3 regions of the Streptomyces sp. NPDC002564 genome follow, and region 3 is predicted to be linked to each of the others. Evidence: riboswitches for the same ligand, from Rfam matches in the RefSeq annotation. Region 3 holds a riboswitch; each other region holds the start of a gene.

Region 1 (7,713 bases), on a different contig from region 3:
GGCCTCGACGCACTCGGCGACGGCCGCGGGGGCGAGGTCGTCCGGCGCCGGGTGGGCGAGCGACCAGGCGTCGAAGAGGGCGACCCAGCCGCGCAGCACGGCGGTGTCGTCGCGGTTCCAGGCGCGCAGCCGCCAGCCGGGGCGGGCGCTGTCGCCGTGCACCTCGATGAGGCCCGCGAGGCGGGCGGTGTCCCAGTCGGCGCGGACCTGACCGACGGTCAGTCCCAGCTCGGCGGCGGCCCGTTCGGCGGTGGTGTCGGAGAGGGTGCCCTTGCCGTCGGGCGTCGCGCCGGTGCCGCCGGGGCCCGGGCGCAGGGCGGCGTCGGCCCAGCGGGCGACCCGTGCGGCGGCGGCGAGACCGGCGCGGGCGCGCCGGGCCAGCTCCGCCGGGGCGGGGGTGCCCTCGGGCGGCCGGGGCGCGGGACGGCGCGTGCGGCGGCCGCTCATCGCGCCGGGTGCGGCGGAGAGGGGTCGTGTGCTGTCGCGCCTGGCCTCTCCTCGCTCTTCGGCCTTCGGGTAGGGCGCGTGGACAAGTCGGAGCCTGGAGTCGCGCGGGGTACGGGACGTCACGGGAGCAGTCTTCCTGTTGACGGTCCGAAAACCCAAACGGAATGAGGACGCAGGCGGCGCGAGGGGGCCGTGCGGGCCGCCGGGGAGGGCGGCCCCCGCGGTCACATCAGGGGCGTGAGGAAGCGGCGCAGCGCCTCTTCGTAGCCCGCCGGGTCGGCGTTCCACATGGCGCCGTGCGGCGCGTCCGGCACGGTGTGCAACGTGACCAGGTCCGGGCGCTGTTCGGCCAGGCGGCGGGAGAGCGCCCAGGGGGCGACGGCGTCGCCGGGGCCGTGCACGACGAGGGTGGGGACCGACAGGGCGGCGGGGTCGGCGGCGGCCAGGGTGCGGTCGCCGCGCAGCCCGGTGCGGCCCTGGGCCGCACGGACCGCAAGCGGAAGGAGCGGCCCCGGGGTGCGTCGGGCACCGGCGAGGGCCCGCAGGGTGGTCTCCCAGCTGAGCACCGGGGAGTCGAGGACGAGGCCGCTGACGCGGTCGCGCAGCGCGGAGTGGACGGCGGCGTGCAGGCACATGGCGGCGCCGGTGGACCAGCCGTGCAGGACGACGCGCTCGGCGCCGTTGCGCACGGCGTAGCGGATGGCGGCGTCCAGGTCGCGCCACTCGGTCTCGCCGAGGTGGCCGAGGCCGTCCGGGGAGCGGGGCGCGCCCAGGTCGCCGCGGTAGGCGAGGTCGAGGACGGGGAGCTGCAGGCGGTGCAGGAAGTCCATGACGACCATGGGGTGCTCGCGGGTGGTGCCCAGGCCGTGCACGGTGATGACCCAGGTGTCGCGGGCGCCGGGCACGAACCACGCGGGCAGGCCGCCGAGTTCGCCGGGGATGTCGATGTCCGCGTGGTCCAGGCCGAGCGCGGCGTGCGGGTCCCCGATGTGGACCTGCGGGGTGAGCCAGACGCGGGCGCCGGGGTCCAGGGAGCCGTGGGTGACGGCTTCGAGGCGGCGTACGACGGTGTCGGCCTCGTGCGGGGCGGACTCCAGGACGGGGCCGACGACCGCGTGGGTGCCGTTGCCGCTGAGCCCGTACGTGCCGGGGCGCAGGCTGGCCAGCGACCGGGTCAGGGTGATCTGGCCGGCGGCCGTGGCGTGCACGGTCAGGCGCGGCTCGGTCGGCAGGGGACGGCCCGCGGGCGCCTTGAGGGCGGCGTCGCTGGCGAAACGGCCCGCCGCGATGGCGGCTGCGGCGGTCCCGAGGGCGGCTGTGACTGCGGTGACGGCCGCTGCCGTCGCTTTGGCTGGGCGCACCGTCCCAGTGTCCGGGGGCGAGGGCTCCGGGGCCAGTGGGCGGTGCCCGCGGGGTGACCCGGCGGCTCAGCGGGCCGGCTGGCCGTAGCCCCGCAGTTTCGCCTCCGCCTCGCGCAGCTGGGCCGGGGAGAGGAGCGAGGGGGCGCGGCCCGGGACCCCGGACGCGGTGAGCCAGAGGCGGGACATCCACTCCAGCTGGGCCGTGCGGTCGTACGCCTGGGAGAGGGTGCCGCCGTAGGTGACCGTGCCGTGGTTCTGGAGCAGGCAGCCGGTGCGGTCGCGCAGCGCCTCCAGCATGGACGCGGCGAGTTCCTCGGTGCCGTAGAGGGCGTACGGCGCGACGCGGGCGGGGCCGCCGAGGATGCCGGTCATGTAGTGGACGGCGGGGAGCTCGCGGACCAGCATCGAGACGGCGGTGGCGTGCACGGCGTGGGTGTGCACGACCGCCTCGGCGTCGGTGGCGCGGTAGATCGCCAGGTGCAGCGGGAGTTCGCTGGTCGGCGCGAGGTCGCCGAGGACCTGCCGGCCCCGGAGGTCGACCCCGACCACGTCCTCGGGCCGCAGCCGGTCGTAGGGGACGCCGCTCGGGGTGACGAGGACGGTGTCGCCGACGCGCACCGACACATTGCCGGAGGTGCCGACGACCAGGCCGTCCCGCACCGTCCTGACGGCCGTGTCCACCAGCTCGTCCCAGGCCCGCCCGATCGCGTCGCGTGCCGCGTGGCCGTCCTGCTGGCCCGTGTGGTCCCCGTGCTCCCGCTGCTCAGTCATGCGGTGATCCTGCCAGCCGGGGGCCGGTCGCTGCAGGGCGCCGGGACGGAACGTCGGGGGCGGCGCGGCCCGTGCCGTTCCGCTTGGGGTGGCGGGCGGTCCGGCCGGCGGGCGGGGCCGGGTGACCAGGATCTCCCCGGCGGTTCCGCGGGGGTGCCGCGAGGGTGCGGGCGGGGGTGGGCCGCCGGATGGCGGAACCCGACACTCCGGCCAGTTTGCGGGGCGGACGGCCTGCCTCCGTACGATCGTCTTCGGCCGCCCGGCACGGACAGGGCGACGGCGCTCCGCTTCGGGTCACCGCACCGCCCGGCCCAGTTCACTTTCCGTTCACCCGGGTTGCCTACGTTCCACATGCCACTGACGTCCAACAGAAGCCTGGGTAAATGGAACACATCACGCTTCTCCTCGGGATCGTGATCGTCACCGCTCTCGTGTTCGATTTCACGAACGGTTTCCACGACACTGCCAACGCGATGGCGACGACCATCTCGACCGGCGCTCTGAAGCCCAAGACGGCGGTGGCCATGTCCGCCGTGCTGAACCTCGTCGGTGCCTTCCTCTCCGTCGAGGTCGCCAAGACGATCTCCGGCGGCATCGTCAACGAGGACGGCCTCAAGACAGAGGTCATATTCGCCGCGCTCGTCGGCGCGATTCTCTGGAATCTCCTGACCTGGCTGGTGGGCCTGCCCTCCAGCTCCTCGCACGCCCTCTTCGGCGGCCTCATCGGCGCCGCGGTCATGTCGATGGGCTGGTCGTCGATCAACGGCGGCACCGTCGTCACCAAGATCCTGATCCCGGCCCTCGCCGCGCCGCTCGTGGCGGGCATCGCCGCGATGCTGGCCACCCGCCTGACGTACCGGATCGGCCGCAACACCGACACCAAGGCCACCGCCAAGGGCTACCGCGTGGGCCAGATCGCCTCCGCCGGCCTCGTCTCCCTGGCGCACGGCACCAACGACGCGCAGAAGACCATGGGCATCATCACGCTCGCCCTGGTCACCGGCGGTGTCCTCAACCCCGGCGCGAACCCCCCGATGTGGGTCATCGTCTCGGCCGGTGTGGCCATCGCCCTCGGCACCTACCTGGGCGGCTGGCGCATCATCCGCACCATGGGCAAGGGCCTCACCGACCTCCAGCCGCAGCAGGGCTTCGCCGCCCAGACCAGCGCCGCGACGGTCATCCTCGCCTCCTCGCACCTGGGCTTCTCGCTCTCCACCACGCAGTCCTGCTCCGGCGCCGTGATGGGCGCGGGTCTGGGCCGCAGGGGCGGCGTGGTCCGCTGGTCCACCGCCACCCGGATGTTCGTCGCCTGGGGTCTGACCCTGCCGGCCGCCGGTCTGGTCGGCGCGGGCGCGGAGTTCCTCACCAAGCAGGGCCCCTGGGGCATCGCGGCCACCGCCGCGATCCTGGTCGGCGGCTCGGCCGTGATCTGGGCCCTCTCGCGGCGCGACGCCATCGACCACACCAACGTCACCGACGACGCGATCCGGCCGGGCGACACCGCCCCGGCCACCGAGCCCGCCGGTGTCGTGACCACCGCGATCGCCGCCGTCTCGCCGCCCCCGGCCGGGGCGGTCACCGCGGACGCGTCCGTCAAGGCCGGCGTCTCGGCCCCGACCACGACCACCACCGGCGCCATGGCGGACCCCGCCCGGCCCGCGACGGTGTAAGGACAGATCAGCATGAGCATCGACTGGGCAGCACTCGGCTCCGTCTTCGGAGTCAGCCTCGCGGTCACGGTGGCCCTGGTGGGCCTGTTCACCCTCGGCATCGTCGGTCTCTCCAAGCAGGAGGCGGCGACCGCTTCCGGCGGCGGCCCGGCGGCACTGGCCCGCACCGGCGCGTACGCCTGCTTCGCGCTGTGCGCGGCGGCGGTGGCGTACGGGATCTTCCTCATCGTCGCCTGACACCAGCTCGTCCCCGGTGGGGCGCGGAGCGTGCGAACGCCCCGCGCCCCACCGGTGTGTGCGGGGCGTGCGCGGGAGCCGCTGTGGGCCCCAACACACTCTCCCGCCGCAGGTCAACAGCGAGTTGACGGGCCTTCGCGGGCCGTGGTGGACTGCCGGGGCCAACTACGGCGGCAGCAGAGGAAGCCGGTGCGAATCCGGCGCGGTCCCGCCACTGTCACCGGGGAGCATCTCCCCGTGAGCCAGGAACTCTCGCCACCGCATCACGTCGAACCAGGGCGCGGACACCCTGAGTGAGGACATATCGCCATGCTCGGCCGCCCGGTGCCGGTTCCCTCCCCGCGTACGCCCGCTCTGCCGAGCGAAGCGGCGGGCTGAGCCCGTGCGTGCCGACCGCGACTTCGCGTACGGCGCCGCCGCCGGCCTTCTCGCCGACCTGCTGCTCGGCGATCCCCGCCGGGGCCATCCGGTCGCCGCGTTCGGCCGTGCCGCGGGTGCCGTCGAACGACGGCTGTGGCGCGACCACCGCGGCTGGGGCGCCCTGCACACCGCCGTGTGCGCCGGCGGCGCCACGGGTGCCGCCGCCCTCGCCGCCCGCCTCGTGCGCCACTCCCCCGCCGCGGGCGTCGCGCTGACCGCCGCCGCGACCTGGTCGGTGGTCGGCGGGACCTCGCTCGGCCGTGAGGCGCGGGCCGTCGGCGGGGCGCTGGCGGCCGGGGACATCGAGGTGGCGCGGGAGCGGCTGCCGCACCTGTGCGGGCGCGACCCGCAGGCGCTGGACGCCGACGGCATCGCGCGGGCCGTCGTGGAGTCCGTCGCCGAGAACACCTCCGACGCGGTCGTCGGCGCGCTCGTGTGGGGCGCGCTGGGCGGTGTGCCCGGACTCGTCGGGTTCCGCGCGGTCAACACGCTGGACGCGATGGTCGGCCACAAGTCGCCGCGTCACCGCCGCTACGGCTGGGCCTCCGCCCGGCTCGACGACGTCGTGGGCTGGCCCGGCGCCCGGCTCACCGCGGCCCTCGCGACCCTGGCCGGCGGCTCCCCCGGGGGCGCGGCACGGGCCTGGCGCGCGGACGCCGCGCAGCACCCGAGCCCGAACGCCGGGCCCGTCGAGGCGGCCTTCGCCGGGGCGCTGGGCGTGCGGCTCGGCGGGACCCTCTCGTACGCGGGACGGGTCGAGCACCGGCCGGTCCTGAACGGCGCGGGCCGCGCCGTGCGGGTGACGGACATCGAGCGCGCCGTGCGGCTGTCCCGGCGGGTGAGCTGGCTGGCGCTCGGCGTCGCGGTGGCCGCACACCGGACACTGAGGTCGGCAACGTCAGGGAGACAATCATGAGTGGTGGACTGCTCGTCGCGGGGACCACCTCCGACGCCGGCAAGAGCGTCGTGACCGCCGGCATCTGCCGGTGGCTGGCCCGCAAGGGCGTGTCCGTCGCGCCGTTCAAGGCACAGAACATGTCCCTGAACTCCTTCGTCACCCGCGAGGGCGCCGAGATCGGCCGGGCCCAGGCCATGCAGGCGCAGGCCGCCCGCGTCGAGCCGAGCGCGCTGATGAACCCCGTGCTGCTCAAGCCGGGCAGCGACCGGTCGAGCCAGGTCGTGCTGATGGGCAGGCCGGTGGGCGAGATGAGCGCGCGCGGATTCTTCGGGACCGCCGGATCGGCGCCCGGCGAGCGGCTCCGGGGCGGTGGCCGGGCCGCGCTGCTCGACACCGTCGTGGGTTGCCTCGACGAGCTCCGGTCCCGCTACGACGCGGTGATCTGCGAGGGCGCGGGCAGCCCCGCGGAGATCAATCTGCGGCGCACCGACATCGTGAACATGGGCATCGCGCGCGCCGCCCGCTTTCCCGTCCTCGTGGTCGGGGACATCGACCGGGGCGGGGTGTTCGCGTCGTTCTTCGGGACGACGGCGCTGCTGAGCGCCGCCGACCAGGAGCTCGTCGCCGGATACCTGGTGAACAAGTTCCGCGGCGACGTCTCCCTGCTCGAACCCGGCCTCGACATGCTGCTCGGCCTCACCGGGCGCCGCACGTACGGCGTGCTGCCCTTCCAGCACGGGCTCGGGATCGACGAGGAGGACGGCCTGCGGGTGTCCCTGCGCGGCGCGGTCCGGGAGTCCGTGGTGGCGCCGCCGGTCGGCGAGGACGTGCTGCGCGTCGCCGTGTGCGCGGTGCCGCTGATGTCCAACTTCACGGACGTGGACGCGCTGGCCGCGGAGCCGGGCGTCGTCGTGCGGTTCGTGGACCGGGCCGAGGAACTCGTCGACGCCGACCTCGTCGTGGTGCCCGGCACCCGCGGCACCGTGCCCGCCCTGCGCTGGCTGCGCGAGCGGGGCCTGGCCGACGCGCTGGCCCGGCGGGCCGCCGAGGGCCGCCCGGTGCTCGGCATCTGCGGCGGGTTCCAGGTGCTCGGCGAGCACATCGAGGACGACGTCGAGTCGCGCGCCGGGTCGGTGGACGGCCTGGGGCTGCTGCCGGTGCGGGTGCGGTTCGCCCGCGAGAAGACGCTGGCCCGGCCGGTCGGCGAGGCCCTCGGGGAGCGCGTCGAGGGGTACGAGATCCACCACGGCGTGGCCGAGGTGCTGGGCGGGGAGGCGTTCGTCTCCGACGACCGGGGACACGGCCTGGACGGCTGCCGGGTCGGCGAGGTGTGGGGCACGCACTGGCACGGGGCGCTGGAGAGCGACGGGTTCCGGCGCCGGTTCCTCGCCGAGGTGGCCCGGGCGGCCGGGCGCCGCTTCGTGCCCGCCCCCGACACCAGCTTCCACACGCTGCGCGAGACGCAGCTCGACCTGCTCGGCGACCTGATCGAAGAACACGCGGACACGGGCGCGCTGTTGGACCTGATCGAGAAGGGCGTACCGGCGGGTCTGCCGTTCGTCCCGCCGGGAGCGCCGTCGTGACCGGCGCCGCGCCCGCCCGCGGGCCCGCCGCGCCGAAGGGCCCCGCCCCGCACCACCCCGCACGCATCAAGGAGGCACTGTGAGTACCCCGTATCCGTTCACCGCCCTCGTCGGGCAGGACGACCTGCGGCTCGCGCTCTTGCTGAACGCCGTATCGCCCGCCGTGGGCGGCGTGCTCGTACGGGGTGAGAAGGGCACCGCCAAGTCCACCGCCGTGCGCGCGCTGTCGGCGCTGCTGCCCGAGGTGCCGGTCGTCGCCGGGTGCCGCTTCTCCTGCGATCCGGCCGCCCCCGACCCCCGCTGCCCCGACGGCCCGCACGGGTCGG
Region 2 (7,713 bases), 350 kb from region 3:
ACGACTCGGTCGCCCACGCCAGGTAGGCGGGGTGGTCGGCGGCGCGCAGCGGCAGCGTCTCGCGCAGCGCCGGCTCGTCGACCTGGATTACCGAGGTGCCCGCCGCCTCCAGGTCGCCGACCTCGTCCCGCAGGGCGAGCGCGACCTGACGGGCGGTGTCGCCGAGCGGCTGGTCGTCACGGACGAACGACCAGGCGAGCATGGTGACCGGCCCGGTGAGCATGCCCTTGACGGGCCGCCCGGTGAGCGACTGGGCGTATGTCGTCCAGCGCACCGTCATCGGCTCGGGGCGCGAGATGTCCCCGGCGAGGATCGGCGGCCGCACATAGCGGGTGCCGTACGACTGGACCCAGCCGTGCTGCGTCGCCAGGTAGCCGGTGAGCTGCTCGGCGAAGTACTGCACCATGTCGTTGCGCTCGGGCTCGCCGTGCACCAGCACGTCGATGCCCGTCTTCTCCTGGAACGAGATCACCTCCTGGATCTCGGCCTTGATGCGCTCCTCGTACCCCGCGCCGTCGAGCCGCCCGGCGCGCAGGTCGGCGCGGGCGGTGCGCAGTTCGGTGGTCTGCGGGAACGACCCGATGGTCGTGGTCGGCAGCAGCGGAAGGCCGAGGCTGCCGCGCTGGGCGGCGGCCCGCTCGGCGTACGTCTGGGAGCGCCGCGCGTCCGTCTCGGTGACCGCCCCGGTGCGGGCGCGGACGGCCGGGTCGCGGGTGATGGGGGAGCCGGACCGGGACGCCAGGTCGGCGCGGTTCGCGGCGAGCTGGGTGGAGATCGTGTCGGTGCCCCCGGCAAGCCCCCGGGCCAGGGTGACGATCTCCGCGGTCTTCTGGCGGGCGAAGGCCAGCCAGCGCAGGATCTGCGGCTCGATGTCCCGCTCCAGGGCCGCGTCGACGGGGACGTGCAGGAGGGAGCAGGAGGCCGCCACGTCGACCCGGTCGGCGAGACCGAGCAGCGTGCCGAGCGTGCTGAGCGACTTCTCCAGGTCGTTGACCCAGATGTTGCGGCCGTTGACGACACCGGCGACCAGCCGCTTGCCGGGCAGTCCGCCGACGGCGGCGAGCGCGTCCAGGTTGGCGGCGGCCGCCTCCGTGAAGTCGAGGGCGAGACCCTCGACGGGAGCCTTGGCGAGCACCGGCAGGGCGTCGCCGAGCCGGTCGAAGTAGGAGGCGACCAGGATCCTGGGCCGGTCGGTGAGCGCCCCGAGGTCACGGTAGGCGCGCTCGGCGGCGTTCAGCTCGGCCGGCGTGCGGTCCTGGACCAGGGCGGGCTCGTCCAGCTGGATCCACTCGGCGCCCGCCGCGCGCAGATCGGCTAGCACCTCCGCGTACACCGGGAGCAGCCGGTCGAGGAGGGTGAGCGGGTCGAAGTCGGCGGCGACGCCGGGCGCGGGCTTGGCCAGCAGCAGGTAGGTGACCGGGCCGACGAGGACGGGCCGGGCCGTCAGCCCCAGCTCCTGGGCCTCGGTGAACTCGGCGACCTGCTTGGTGGAGTCGGCCCGGAAGACCGTGTCGGGACCCAACTCGGGCACCAGATAGTGGTAGTTGGTGTCGAACCACTTCGTCATCTCCAGCGGCGCCACGTCCTGGGTGCCGCGCGCCATCGCGAAGTAGCCGTCCAGGGCGTCGGCGTCGACCGCGGCGCGGTGGCGCGCGGGGACGGCGCCGACCATCACGGAGGTGTCCAGGACATGGTCGTAGTACGAGAAGTCGCCGGTGGGGACTTCGCCGATGCCCGCGTCGGCGAGCTCGCGCCAGTTCGAGCGGCGGAGTTCGGCGGCGGCCGAGCGGAGGGCGTCGGCGTCCACGCGGCCCTTCCAGTAACCCTCGATCGCCTTCTTCAGTTCGCGGTTCTGGCCCTGACGGGGGTAGCCGTACACGGTGGCCCGTGCTGCCGCGGCTGCGGACTTGCTGGTCACGGAGATCTCCTTCGCGAGATGAATCCCTGAGATCCCGGGGACGGGACGAGAGCGCGAAGGGCGACGGACCGGACGGGAGCACGCCGTCGGCGTGGTCGCTCCGTCCGATGTGTGCGCCGACCCGCCCTCGAGGTCACCGGGATATCCGCGCACGACTGGTGCGGGCGCGGACAGCGGGCAGGTCTTCGGACTCGCGGGCACGTCCTCCGGGGGAGGACACCTAGTGGCCGTCGCTTCCCAGGACCGGACTCCGGTCCCAGTGCGTGTGACGGCGGTCGTTCCCGCTCACCGCTGCGGGGCAGTCCCGGAATCTCACCGGGTTCCCTCTTACGACGCTCCCGTCTGGCGGGCGGGGCGAACCAGCTGCACTGATCACCTTAAGGGCCTGCCCGCCGGTGGTCCCGGTCCGCTCCGGCATTGGGAGGGTGAGCTGGAACACGTGCGCCGCGTGCTTCGCGGGTGCGACGGGCGGGAAGGGCGGGGCGCGACGGGCGGGAAGGCGGCACACTCCGGCCTTCCCGCCCGCCCCTCGCGACCGGCCGCCGGCCCCTCGGTCGGCGGCCGGGCCCGGGCCCCTCAGCCCGGGCCGTCCTGGGTCCCCCGGTGGCTCCTGACGAGGTGGCGCGCACCGGCGTCCGGAGTGAAGAACTGCGGCAACTCCACCGCCAGCGTGCACCGTTCGAAGATGCCCCGCGCCGCGTCGAGGTCCGCCCACGGGTAGGCGGCGCCGAGCGCGGCGAGCTCGTCGTCGAGCAGCCGCAGGACCGTCTCCCGGTCCACGACCCGGTGGCGCAGCCACTGCCAGATCTGCACCCGGGCGATCTCGGCGGTCGCCGCGTCCGCCATCAGCCCGTCGAGGGCGACGGCGCCCTGACCGTGCAGCCACGCGGCGAAGTACCCGAGCGCGACCGCGATGTTCGACCGCACGCCCTCGGGGGTGGGCGGTCCGCCGACACGACGCGTCGACAACAGGTCGGCGGCCGTCACCGCCACGTCGTCCCGGGTCCGGTCGAGCTGGTGCGGCCGCCCGTCGAGGACCGCGTCGAACACCTCCCGGCACAGCGGTACGAGTCCGGGGTGGGCGACCCGGGAGCCGTCGAAGCCGTCCTCGGCCTCCCGCTCCTTGTCCAGCCGGACCGCGGCGAACGCGGCCCGGTCGGCGTCCGGTTCGCCGGACGGCACCTGGGCGGCCGTCCCGCCGATGGCGTGCGCGCCGCGTTTGTGGCAGGTGCGCACGAGGAGTTCGGTAACGGCGTGCAGGAAGGGCGCGGTCGTCGTCAGCCTGGCGCGCTCGGGCAGCAGGAAGTCGGTGCGGTGTCCGAAGGTCTTGATCAGGCTGAACAGGTAGTCGCAGCGGCCCGCGCCGAGTCCGGCGCCGTGCTCGCGGAGCTCGTGGAGGATCTCCTCCATCTGCACGGCGGCGGTGATCGTCTCGATGAGGACGGTGGCGCGGACCGTGCCGCGCGGGATCCCGAGGAGGTCCTGCGCGGCGACGAAGACGTCGTTCCACAGCCGTGCCTCGTACCGGTTCTCCAGCTTCGGCAGGGAGAAGTACGGTCCGCGGCCGGCGTCGATCTGTCGCCGGGCGCAGTGGAAGAAGTACAGGCCGAAGTCGACCAGGGCGGCGGGTACGGGCTCTCCGTCGGCCTCCAGGTGGTCCTCGGTCAGGTGCCAGCCGCGCGGGCGGACCATGAGGGTGGGGAGCCGGTCCGGCTCGGCGAGCCGGTACGGCGTGCCCTCCGGCGTGGTGAAGTCGATGCGGCGCTCGACGGCGTCCAGCAGGTTCAGCTGCCCGCCGACGATGTTGTCCCAGGTGGGAGCGGTGGCGTCCGCGAAGTCCGCCACCCACACCCGCGCCCCGGAGTTGAGCGCGTCGATGGTCGTCCGGCGGTCGGGCGGACCGGCGATCTCCACCCGCCGGTCGGTGAGCCCGGGCGCGGGCGGCGCCACGCGCCAGCCCGGGTCCTCCCGCACGGCGGAGGTGACCATCGGGAAGTCGAGGGGGGCGCCCGCCGCGAGCCGCAGGGCCTGGCGGCGCCGCTCCTTGAGCAGTTCCTTGCGCCGCTCCCCGAAGGCGCCGGCCAGCCGGCCGACGAAGTCCAGTGCGGCGGGCGTGAGGATCTCGTCGTGACGGTGCCCCGAGGGGCCGAGGACGTCGACGCGGTGCGCCAGAGCGCTGCTGGACATCGGATCTCCTGAAAGCGGTGACGGGAGGGGAACGACTCGAGGGGGCGACCGCCGGACCGGGCGGCGCGGCCTAGTGGAACTGCTCGGCCTCCGTGGAGCCCGCCAGCGCCGTCGTGGAGGAGGCCGGGTTGACGGCCGTGGACACGAGGTCGAAGTACCCCGTGCCGACCTCCCGCTGGTGCCGCACCGCGGTGAACCCGTGCTCCTGCGCGGCGAACTCCCGCTCCTGCAGGTCGACGTAGGCCGTCATGCCGTGCTCGGCGTAACCGCGCGCCAGGTCGAACATGCCGTGGTTCAGGGAGTGGAAGCCGGCCAGGGTGATGAACTGGAACTTGTAGCCCATCGCCGCCAGTTCGCGCTGGAACTTGGCGATCTGGTCGTCGTCCAGGGCGGCCTTCCAGTTGAAGGACGGCGAGCAGTTGTACGCCAGCATCTGGTCGGGGTGCTCCGCATGGATCGCCTCGGCGAACTCCCGGGCCTGCGCGAGGTCGGGCGTGCCGGTCTCGACCCAGATGAGATCGGCGTAGGGGGCGTAGGCGAGGCCGCGCGCGATGACCGGGGCCATGCCGGCCCGGACCCGGTAGAAGCCCTCCGCCGTCCGCTCGCCGGTCACGAACTCCGCGTCGCGCTCGTCGACGTCGCTGGTGAGGAGGTTGGCGGCGAGCGCGTCCGTGCGGGCCACGATCAGCGTCGGCACGTCGGCGATGTCGGCCGCGAGGCGTGCCGCGTTGAGGGTGCGGATGTGCTGGCCGGTCGGCACGAGCACCTTGCCGCCGAGGTGACCGCACTTCTTCTCGGAGGCGAGCTGGTCCTCGTAGTGGATGCCCGCCGCGCCCGCCGCGATCATCGCCTTGGTCAGCTCGAACGCGTTGAGCGGACCGCCGAAGCCCGCCTCCGCGTCCGCGACGACCGGCGCGAGCCAGTCCACGGAGTCGTCGCCCTCGCTCGTGGCGATCTGGTCGGCGCGCAGCAGCGCGTTGTTGATCCTGCGGACCACCTGCGGGACGGAGTTGGCCGGGTACAGGCTCTGGTCGGGGTAGGTGTGCCCCGCCTGGTTGGCGTCGGCCGCCACCTGCCAGCCGGACAGGTAGATCGCCTGGAGTCCGGCCTTGACCTGCTGGACGGCCTGGCCGCCGGTCAGCGCGCCGAGCGCGTGGACGTAGTCCAGGTCGTGCAGCTGCCGCCACAGCCGCTCCGCTCCGCGCCGGGCCAGCGTGTGCTCCTCGCGGACGCTGCCGGAGAGCCGGACGACGTCGTCGGCGCCGTAGGTCCGCTCGATGCCCTGCCACCGGGGGTCCGTCGCCCAGCGCGTCGCGAGCTCGTCGGCCGCCTGCTTCCTCGCCTCTGCCATCTCTGTCACCGTCTCCTCGACTGTGTCGGGTGTGTTGATCTGTATGGGCTGCCAAGGTCCCCTGCTCGGGCGAACCGGGGTGGCACTGTGTGTCGTTGAATGCTGTTCGGGGGATGCGGCCCACCGTCCCGTCGTGCGGCGAAGGTGAGCAATGCTGCCGGGTGCGGAGCGCCGCCCGTGCCGGGATCTCCGACGTCAGGGCATGAATCGCGTCCCGGACCGGGTGCCGTCCGCCGGGATCCGGTGGGCCGCACTCAGACTCTGGCACTGGCACTGAGTGCCATCAATCGTGGAAGCGTGCCAACTTCTGCGAATCTTCAGGCGCCGGATTGCCAAGATTGCGAAGGGTGCGCGGCGCTCCTGTTCCCGTACGCTGACCGCCACCCGTTCGTCGCCCCCACGGAGGACCCCACGGTGAGCAAGACCTACGCGGGCGCGCGGCTGCGGCGGCTGCGCGAGGAACGCCGGATGAGCCAGGCCGAACTGGCCCGCGCCCTGGCCATCTCGCCGAGCTACCTCAACCAGATGGAGCACGACTCGCGCCCCCTCACGGTGCCCGTGCTGCTCCGGCTCACGGAGACCTTCGGCGTCGACCCCGGCTTCTTCTCGGAGCGCGACGCGACCCGGCTCGTGGCGGACCTGCGGGAGGCGCTCGCCGGTGAGCTCGCCGAGTCCCGGGTCTCCCCGTCCGAACTCGCCGAACTCGCGGCACGGATGCCCGGCCTCGCACAGGTCCTGCTCGACCTCGGCCGGCGCGGACAGCACCTCGCCGAGCGGCTCGCGGAGGCCGCCGACGGCCGCGACGGCGCGGCCCCGGACCTGCCCCGCTCGCCCCACGAGGAGATCCGGGACTTCTTCTACCGCCGCCGCAACTACCTCCACGACACCGACCTCGCGGCCGAACACCTGGCGGACGACCTCGGCATCCGGCCCGGCGAGGCCACCCGCGCCCTGACCGCCCGCCTCACCGACACCCACGGCGTCCGCATGACGGCCGAGACCGGCGAGCGCCTGCACCACTACGACCCGACGACCCGCACCCTGCACCTCTCCGCCCGGCTGCGCCCCGGCCAGCGCGCCTTCCGCATGGCCACCCAACTCGCCCTACTCGAACACGGCGACACCCTCGACCGCCAGGCCGCGGAGGACTTCCCGCCGGGCACCCCCACCCACGCCCTGGCCCGCATCGGGATCGCCCACTACTTCGCCGCCGCGCTCGTCCTGCCGTACCGCGCCTTCCACGCGGCGGCCGAAGAGGTCCGCTACGACATCGAGCGCCTCACCGACCGCTACGGCCTCGGCTACGAGACCGTCTGCCACCGGCTCAGCACCCTGCAGCGGCCGCGGCTGCGCGGCGTGCCCTTCTCCTTCGTCCGCGTCGACCGCGCGGGAAACCTCTCCAAGCGGCAGTCGGCCACCGGCTTCCACTTCTCCCGCACCGGCGGCACCTGCCCGCTGTGGAACGTGTACGAGGCGTTCGCCGCGCCGGGCCGCATCCACGTACAGATCGCCGAAATGCCCGACGGGCAGCGCTACTTGTGGACGGCCAGGGCGATCACCCGGCACCGCGGCGGGTGGGGCGAGCCCGGCAAGACCTTCGCCGTCGGCCTCGGCTGCGAGATCCGCCACGCCCACCGGCTCGTCTACTCCGACGGCCTCGACCTCTCCGGCACGGCCGCCGCCACCCCCATCGGCATGGGCTGCCGGGTCTGCGAACGCCTCGACTGCCCGCAACGGGCCGCGCCCCCGCTGGGCCGCCCGCTGCGGATCGACCAGAACAGCAGCACGTTCGTGCCCTACCCGGTGGCCGACGGACCCCGCTGACCGCACCTCTCCCGCCCGGATCCCGGATTGCCGGGAACCAACCGCCCCTCCCCTCCGACTGCTGAGGGGAACAGGGAGGTGGCATGGAGGGACTGGACGTCCGGATGCGTGACGTCGTCTGCCGGCACGGCCGCGTCGAGGCGGTGCACGACGTCGACCTCGACGTCGCGGCCGGCCAGCGGGTGGCCATGACCGGGACCAACGGCTCGGGCAAGACCACACTGCTGCGCGCGGTCATCGGGCTGCACCGCCCGTACGCGGGCCGCATCCTGGTCGGCGGGCGCGGTGTGGGGAACGCGGCCGAGTGGGCGTGGCGGCGCCGGGCGTGCGCGTGGATCCCGCAGAAGCCCGCGGCCGGACGCTTCCCGCTCCTTGCGGGCGAGCTGCTGCACAGCAGCGGCGCCCCGGCCGAGGCGACCGAGGCGGCGGACAA
Region 3 (7,713 bases):
CCGGGGGCCGGGACCGGGACGGGCCGTCTGCCCAGGTAGAGGACATCCGGCGGGCCGTAACGGTCGAAGAGCGCGGCGCGCATGTCGGTCATGATCTCGTCCCGGGGGTCGCGTGGCGGAGGGGCGGGCGGGGGAGCGGTCACCTGAGGGCGGCGTCGCTCCGCGCAGCGGCACGGGCTCCGTGCCTGCCCGCTGGTACGGTCACGCTAGACCGGTAAGTGGATGACACCGTCCGTTTCGCTCGAAGTGAGAGACATGCCTGATCAGCCTTCTCACAACACCCCCGCGACCGGGGCAGGAACACCTGGCGGCACGAGTTCCCGGGCCGCCGGGGGAACAGCGGACGGGCCTGTTCCGGCGGGCCTGCGGTCCGACGCGCGGCGCAACCGGGACCGCATCGTCGAGGCCGCGCGTGAGGCGTTCGCCGAACACGGCACCGACGTGCCGATGAGCGCCGTCGCCCGGCGTGCCGGTGTCGGCGTGGCCACGCTCTACCGCCGGTTCCCCACCCGCACAGCCCTCGTCTCCGCCGCCTTCGCCGAACAGCTCGCCCTGTGCGCCGCGGCGTTCGACGAGGCCCTGGCCGACCCGGACCCGGGGCGCGGCCTGTACGCGCTCCTGGAGAAGGTCTGCACGACCCAGGTGACCGAGCGCGGCTTCGCCTCCGTGTTCATGACGCGGTTCCCCGGCGCCCTGGACCACACGCAGGAACGGGCCTGCGCCGAGGAGGGACTGACGCGGCTGGTCGAACGTGCCCGCGCGCGCGGACAGTTGCGCGCGGACTTCGACCCCGCCGACATCACCCTGCTGCTCCTGGCGCACAGCGGCCTCGCCGGACAGCCGCGGGAGGCGGCCCTCGCGTCCTCCCGCCGTCTGCTCGCCTACCTCTTCCAGGCCTTCCAGGACCGGGAGGGCGACCGTCCGCTCCCGCCCGCCGCCGGTCTCGGAGTGCTGCCGCAACAGAGCCCCGGGCCGCCCGGCCGCACCTGACGCCCGGCAGGGGGAGTCCGCGCGGCATGCGGTCCGCCCGGCAGCCTCGGACGCGGTCGTCGAACGCGCGGTGGCCGGGAGGAGCGCGGGGCGTGCGGGCCTGGTCACTGGGACACGAGGACCGTCGCCGCGACGATGGACACCGCGGCCAGGGTCAGCATCACCGTACGACCCCAGGGGAAGGCCACCGCCGTCGCGGTCGGCACCGTGTCCTGGCCGGGCAGCCCTTCGCACACGCAGCACTCACTGTGCGTCCGCTGGGACATCTCCAGCCAGTAGGCGCCCAACAGCTGTGCGCGCTCCCCGATATCGCCTGATCTCTGCATGCCCGGGCAACGGTCCGGACGCCGGTCCGGACACCGGGGTCGTGCCGTTCGTTGCCGGGGCTTCACCGCCTTGTGACTACGGGACTGCCCCGTGCATGTGCCCGTGGCTCTTGAGGTCCATCACGGGGAAGTCCGCGCCGGCGGCGGGCGCCTGACGAGGGGGATCGCGGTCCGCACTCGCCGCCCGGCCGGTCCGTGATCCCGGATCCCGGGGCCGCCCGCGACAACGCCGGTTGTCGAGCTCTAGAGTGTGCGGGCCGCACCCTCGACGCGGCTCACACCACGAGGAGTGCACAGCATGACCGGCGGCGATGAGGGGCGATCGCGTACGCGAAGGCCCCCCGCGTGGACGACGCGGCGATGGCTTCGCGTGGGAGTGGCCGTCTCCCTGACCGTGCTCGCCGTGCTCGGGGCGGCGGGCGTGTGGGTCCTCGGGCGGACCGGCTCCCTCAGCAAGAACCTCGTGGACACCCGGTCGCCCGCCCTGACCGCGGCGATCCGTCTCGAGTCCGCCGTGCTCGACCAGGAGACCGGGGTCCGTGGCTACGGCCTGACCGGGTCGCCGGAGTTCATGACGCCCTACCGCGAGGGGCTGGCGGAGCAGAAGAAGGACGAACGGCGACTGGAGCGGCTCCTCGACGGCGACTCCGCCCGCCTGGACGACCTGAAGGCGGTGGGTACGGCCCTGGCGGCATGGCAGGAGCGGATCGCCCGCCCGATCGCCGCCGAGCCGCCCGGCGCACCCTCGCGGCTGGCGACCGAGCGGGCGGCGGAGGGCAAGAAGGCCTTCGACCGGGTGCGTGCCGCGATGGCCGGGCAGCAGGCGCGGCTGCAGGCGGACCGCGCGCGGGCCAGGGACGACCTGAGGGGCACGGTGGCGCTGCGCAACGGGGTGTTGGGCTCCATCGGCATCCTCATGCTCTGCCTCGCCGCGCTCGTCTTCGAGGGCCTGCGCCGCGGCATCACCCGCCCGCTGGAGCAGCTCGGCGCGGACGCCCGCGCCATCGCGGGCGGCGACTTCGACCACCCCATCACCGCCACGGGGCCCGCCGACCTGCGCCGTCTCAGCGGCGAGATCGACTCCATGCGCCGACGGCTCGTACGCGAACTGGCCTTCAGCGAGAATTCCCGGGGGGTCCTGGACGCACAGGCCGTCGAACTGCAGCGTTCCAACGCCGAGTTGGAGCAGTTCGCCTACGTGGCCTCGCACGACCTGCAGGAGCCGCTGCGCAAGGTCTCCAGCTTCACCCAGCTCCTGCAGCGCCGCTACGGCGGGCAACTCGACGAGCGCGCCGACCAGTACATCGAGTTCGCCGTCGACGGCGCGAACCGCATGCAGGTCCTCATCAGCGACCTGCTCGACTTCTCCCGCGTGGGACGGCTGCACGACGCACACCAGCGCGTCGACCTGGACGAGAAGCTGGCGGAGACGCTGTCCGCGCTCAGCCTCGGCATCGCGGAGGCCGGTGCCACCGTCACCCACGACCCGCTGCCGACCCTGGTCGCCGACCCCACCCAGATGGGCATGCTCTGGCAGAACCTCATCGGCAACTCCGTGAAGTTCCGCAGCCCGGGCCGGGCGCCGGAGGTCCACGTCGCGGCGGCCAGGGAGGGCGACTTGTGGCGGTTCACCGTCACGGACAACGGCATCGGCATCGCGCCGGAGTACGCCGAGAAGGTCTTCGTCATCTTCCAGCGGCTGCACACCAAGGACGCCTACTCCGGCAGCGGCATCGGCCTCGCCATGTGCAAGAAGATCGTCGAGTTCCACGGCGGGACCATCGCCGTCGACCCCGACCACCGGGACGGCACCCGCATCACCTTCACCCTGGCGCCCGAGCCGCCGGAGGGCATCCGCCGCGCCTGACGGAGGGTGTCCGCCTGGCCCTCGCCCGAGCGCCCGCCCGAGGGGCCGACGTAGGCCGGACGGGTACGATGTAATGCATGAGTGAGCAGAGGGACCCTTACGAGCTGCGTGACGGTGTACCCACGGTCGAGGACTTCCGGCGGCTGCGCACCCGGGCCGGGCTCTCCGACAAGGCCCGCGAGGCGGTCGAGCTGGCGCTGCCCCGCACGTGGCACGGAGTCGTCCTCACCCACGAGGGCGAGCCCATCGGCATGGGGCGGGTGATCGGCGACGGGGGCACGGCGTTCCAGATCGTCGACATCTGCGTCGACCCCGCACACCAGGGCCGCGGCCTCGGCAAGCGCATCATGGCCGCGCTCACCGAGGAACTGGAGCGCAGGGCGCCCGCGACCGCCTACGTCTCACTGATCGCGGACGGCCCCGCGCGCTTCCTCTACGAGAAGTTCGGCTTCGCCGACACCGCCACGCACGACTCGATCGGCATGTACCGCCTGATGGGCGGGCGGCCCGGCGCCGCCTGATCCCGGCGCCGGGCGGCGAGCCCGAAAGCCGCCGGGTCAGGCGCCCCGGCGCAGCGCGATCGTGTCGCCGACGGAGATCACCTTTCCGCGGGAGGCGGCGGCGAACGACGAGCCGTCGACGCTGACCTTCCAGGTGTTCGTGCCGCTGTTGGCCGTGCCGTTGAGCGAGGTGATGGTGCCGCTCCCGGAGGACGGGGTGACCGCGCCGACACAGCCCGTGGGCGTGGCGGACGCCGGCGCCGCGTCCAGGACGGCGCCGAGGGTCGTCGTGCCGCCCGTCGGGGTGAGGGAGACGGAGCACACCTTCAGGTCGCCCGTGCCGTCGTCCACGGTCACGGCCAGTGTCGTGGCCGTCCCCGCGGTCAGGGCGCTCTCGCCCACCCACCGGGGCGCGCCGGAGGTGACGGGAGTCGGCGGGGCGGCGGTGAAGCCGCCCCCGGCCACGGCCCGCAGGCCGTCGATCGACGCGTAGGCCTGCGGCGCGGTGTCGCTCGGCAGGTACTTGAAGCCGCCGCCGGGGTTGAACTGCTGGCTGATGAGGAAGTCCACCGGCGTCTTGCCCCGGGAGGTGAGGAAGTCGCCGGTCTGCGGGTTGATGCCGCACGCGTTGAGGCCGGATACCGCCCAGCCGTTGGAGTCGGTGTTCACGCCGAACATGGCGTTGAACGCGCCGGAGGTCGCGATCAGCTTGCCCTTGAGGAAGCCCTTCGCCCGCACGACGTCGGCGTCCGTGTTCGGCACGCCGGACACGCACAGGGCCGCCATCGCGGCCCCGGTCATGTCGATGTCGCTCGCCGCGCCGAGCTGGCCGGGGTCGCCCTCGGCCTTCCCGAAGTTCCAGCCGCCGTCGTTGTGCTGGTTGGCGCGGATACGGGTGATCATCTTGTCGCGCAGTGCCTGCGGGACGCGGGTCTGGCCGGCCGTCGTCCTGGCCCCGTTCAGGGCGAGGGCGGCGAAGACGGTGCCGTTGAAGTTGGCCGAAGGGCCGAAGTAGCCGGGCTCGGCCGTCTGCCAGTGCCGGTAGATGTCGGCGACGAGGTTGCGGGAGGCCGAGACGCGTGCGGGATCGATGCCGGCGGCGTAGGCGTTGAGGGCCGCCCGCTCGTAGTCGGTGACGACGGGGGACGACGAGGGCCAGCCGCTGCCGGCCAGCAGGGTCCGGTACACGGATCTCGCGTTCTTGCTCGCGTCGCCGCCGGGTGTCACATCGACCGCGGCGGTGCCCGCGGCGGCGAGCGCGCTGAACGCCCACTCGTTGGACAGTCCCGACCCGGCGTACGAACCGTCGGCGGCCTGCAGGGACTTGAGATAGGCGACGCCGTTCGTCTTCGACGTGGCCAGCTGCGCCGGAGTGGCGGTCGCGGCCGCCGGCACCGTGGTCAGGGTGAAGGCGCCGAGCGCGGCCGCCGCGGCGAGGGCGGCACGGCGCGGGGAGGTGAGGCGTGCGGAGGTGTGGCGGGGCATGGCGTGCTCCAGGAATGAGGGACGCCGACCGGCCCGGGCGGTGCCCCAAAGGGGTGCACGCGGCGGGTGTGGCCGCCGTCCGGGACGCGTGGACCGACTTCCAACTAGCCTGTGCCGCCTGGGCATTCGGGCTCGGGACGGCCTGCGTCCCACACCGCTGCGCGTCAGCTCCGGACTCCCACCGGAATTCCCCCACTCGGCAGGGCGGGACAGTACCCGACGCCCGCCCGGCCCCGCCACAGCCCGCCTCGAGGGGCACCTGAGGCCCGCCCCGCACCGCCTTGACGCTCGCCGCGCACCCGTGTTCCAATCCGCCCTGATACGCAAGCAGTTCCAGGGGAAGCCGGTCGAAATCCGGCGCTGACCCGCAACCGTAGGCCCGGCACGAGCCGGGCGAGCCGGAATGCCTGGAGCGTGTTCCACAGCAACAGACGCCGTCGCGGACTACGGCGTGGTGCGACCCGCCCCCGTGTCAGGCCCCCGGCCGACGCACGGGGTCAAGCCGCGTCCCGTCTCCCGCTCCGGCCACACAGCGAGGGGGCCGTGGTGAGGACCATGGGGCGCAAGGACGCACGCACACGAAGACGACCCGGCGTGTACGGAGCCGGGCTGTCCGCGCTGCTCGTCACCGTCGCCGCCTGCCTCACCTTCGCCGGCGCCACCCCGGCCACGGCCGACCCCGTCGGCGCCTGCACGGCCACCCGCGGAGCCGTCGTCGCCGTCGACTTCGGCCCGTTCGGCGGCACGGTCGAGCGGGGCTGCGACACCAGCCCCGGCACCGGCTACCAGCTCCTGCGCGAGGGCGGCTTCGGCACCGAGGGCACCCAGCACGACGGCCCCGCCTTCATCTGCCGCATCGGCCACGGCTCCTTCCACGCGGGGACGAAATACCCCACCCCGGCCAAGGAGCCCTGCGTCCTGACCCCGCCCGCCACGGCCTACTGGTCGTACTGGACCGCCTCGCGCGGCCAGGACGAATGGACCTACAGCCAGTACGGCGCCATGGACCGCAAGCTCAAGGACGGCGACGTCGACGCCTGGGTGTACGGCGGCACCGACGTCGGCGGCACGACCGGCAGACCCGCCTTCACCCCCGACGACGTCCGGCCCGGCGGCGGCGGGGGACCCGACCCGGGCGGCGAACCCACCGGCCCGCCCGGCGACATCGACGTACGGGCGGCCGGGGCCTGGCTCAGGGGCCAACTGACCGACGGGGAACGCATCGTCGTCGACGGCTCCGCCACCGACTACCCGCTCACCGTCCAGACCGCCTACGCCCTGGCCGCGGCGGGCGGCAGCAGCACCGACCTCGACAAGGTCACCGCGTTCCTGACCCGGCACGCCGACGCCTTCGTGGCGCCGAACGGCACCGGCGAGGCCCCGGACGCCGCCGCCGTGGCCCGCCTCGCGCTGCTCGCCGAGATCACCGGGAAGGACGCCCGTCACCTCGGCGGCCGTGACCTGATCGCCGACCTCACCGGCAACGTGTGCGCCGCGGGCCCCGACGCCGGACAGCCCACCCCCGGCTGCACCGCGAAGGGCGACTTCCGCAACGCCACCTACGTCGAGGGCCAGGCGCTCGCCGTCCTCGCCCTGCTGCGGGCCGGGGAGAAGCCGCCGACGGCGACCGTGGACCGGCTGACCCAAGTCCAGTGCAGGGACGGCGGCGTCACCGGCGTGCTCATCAGGACCGGCGAGAACTGCGACGGCGACCCCGCGACGACCGGCCTGGTCGCCCTGGTCCTGAAGAAGGCGGGCGGCCACACCACGCAGGTCGGCAAGGCGCGCGACTACCTCGCGAAGGTCCAGCGCGACGACGGCGCGTTCACCGCCTACACCGGCTCGTCCGCCGGCGACGTGACGGCGACCGCCTACGCGGCCCAGGCCCTGCGCGCCCTGGGCGAGACCCGGCGTGCCGACGCCGCCGAGGGCTGGCTGTCCAGGGAGCAACTGCCCGGCGGCGGCTTCGGGTTCGAGCAGGACGCCGCGGAGCCCACCGTCTACACGACGCCGACGGCCGTCCTGACCGGCGCCCGCACCGACCTCGTGCGGCTCACCACGAAGAAGACCGAGCCCACCGACCCGCCCACCACCGGACCGCGGCCCCCGGCGCGGGACGGGGGGCCCGACCTCAAGAAGGGCGTCGCCTACCTCACGGGCGCGGCGCGGCTCAAGCAGAGCCGGTACTACCCGGCCGGTCCGGGCTCCTCGCGCGCCGACTTCGGCCTGACCATCGACGGCGCCTACGCCCTCGCGGCCACCGGCCTGAACAACGGCAAGCTGCGCGGCGTCGTCGACTTCCTCGACAAGCGAAGCAAGGACGGGGAAGGCCGCACGGTCGACGACTGGACGGGCATCGGCACCAAGTACGCCGCCGGAGGCTCGATCGGCAAGACCGCGCTGCTCGCCGAGTCGGTCGGCCGGGACCCCCGCAACTTTGCGGGACACGACCTGATCGCCGCGCTCGACAAGGCCGTATGCGCCAGGAAGAGCGAGGCGCCGGACCGGTCCTGCGCGGCCAAGGGTGCCTACACCTACGCTCCCT

Evidence for each region. A riboswitch is a leader RNA that binds a small molecule or an ion and turns the genes downstream of it on or off. The one in region 3 is predicted to bind cobalamin.
Region 1: it holds a riboswitch for cobalamin, as region 3 does, so the genes downstream of both, ACFYXE_RS37550 (cobalamin biosynthesis protein) here and ACFYXE_RS11195 (prenyltransferase/squalene oxidase repeat-containing protein) in region 3, are expected to answer to the same signal.
Region 2: it holds a riboswitch for cobalamin, as region 3 does, so the genes downstream of both, metE (5-methyltetrahydropteroyltriglutamate--homocysteine S-methyltransferase) here and ACFYXE_RS11195 (prenyltransferase/squalene oxidase repeat-containing protein) in region 3, are expected to answer to the same signal.

The regions. Positions count from the first base shown of each region.
Region 1 is NZ_JBIARE010000022.1:1,023-8,735, forward strand. Features, by position in the region: gene ACFYXE_RS37525 (hypothetical protein) at 1-570, opposite strand, end outside; gene ACFYXE_RS37530 (alpha/beta hydrolase) at 672-1,808, opposite strand; gene ACFYXE_RS37535 (class II aldolase/adducin family protein) at 1,875-2,579, opposite strand; gene ACFYXE_RS37540 (inorganic phosphate transporter) at 2,963-4,249, shown strand; gene ACFYXE_RS37545 (hypothetical protein) at 4,262-4,486, shown strand; cobalamin riboswitch at 4,618-4,761, shown strand; gene ACFYXE_RS37550 (cobalamin biosynthesis protein) at 4,869-5,822, shown strand; gene ACFYXE_RS37555 (cobyric acid synthase) at 5,819-7,387, shown strand; gene ACFYXE_RS37560 (putative cobaltochelatase) at 7,467-7,713, shown strand, end outside.
Region 2 is NZ_JBIARE010000002.1:815,494-823,206, forward strand. Features, by position in the region: gene metE (5-methyltetrahydropteroyltriglutamate--homocysteine S-methyltransferase) at 1-1,918, opposite strand, end outside; cobalamin riboswitch at 2,077-2,297, opposite strand; gene aceB (malate synthase A) at 2,495-4,105, opposite strand; gene aceA (isocitrate lyase) at 4,176-5,456, opposite strand; gene ACFYXE_RS09880 (short-chain fatty acyl-CoA regulator family protein) at 5,871-7,280, shown strand; gene ACFYXE_RS09885 (metal ABC transporter ATP-binding protein) at 7,364-7,713, shown strand, end outside.
Region 3 is NZ_JBIARE010000002.1:1,161,163-1,168,875, forward strand. Features, by position in the region: gene ACFYXE_RS11165 (NAD(P)-dependent alcohol dehydrogenase) at 1-92, opposite strand, end outside; gene ACFYXE_RS11170 (TetR/AcrR family transcriptional regulator) at 256-990, shown strand; gene ACFYXE_RS11175 (hypothetical protein) at 1,095-1,316, opposite strand; gene ACFYXE_RS11180 (ATP-binding protein) at 1,615-3,183, shown strand; gene ACFYXE_RS11185 (GNAT family N-acetyltransferase) at 3,261-3,704, shown strand; gene ACFYXE_RS11190 (prenyltransferase/squalene oxidase repeat-containing protein) at 3,741-5,168, opposite strand; cobalamin riboswitch at 5,289-5,361, opposite strand; cobalamin riboswitch at 5,466-5,598, shown strand; gene ACFYXE_RS11195 (prenyltransferase/squalene oxidase repeat-containing protein) at 5,724-7,713, shown strand, end outside.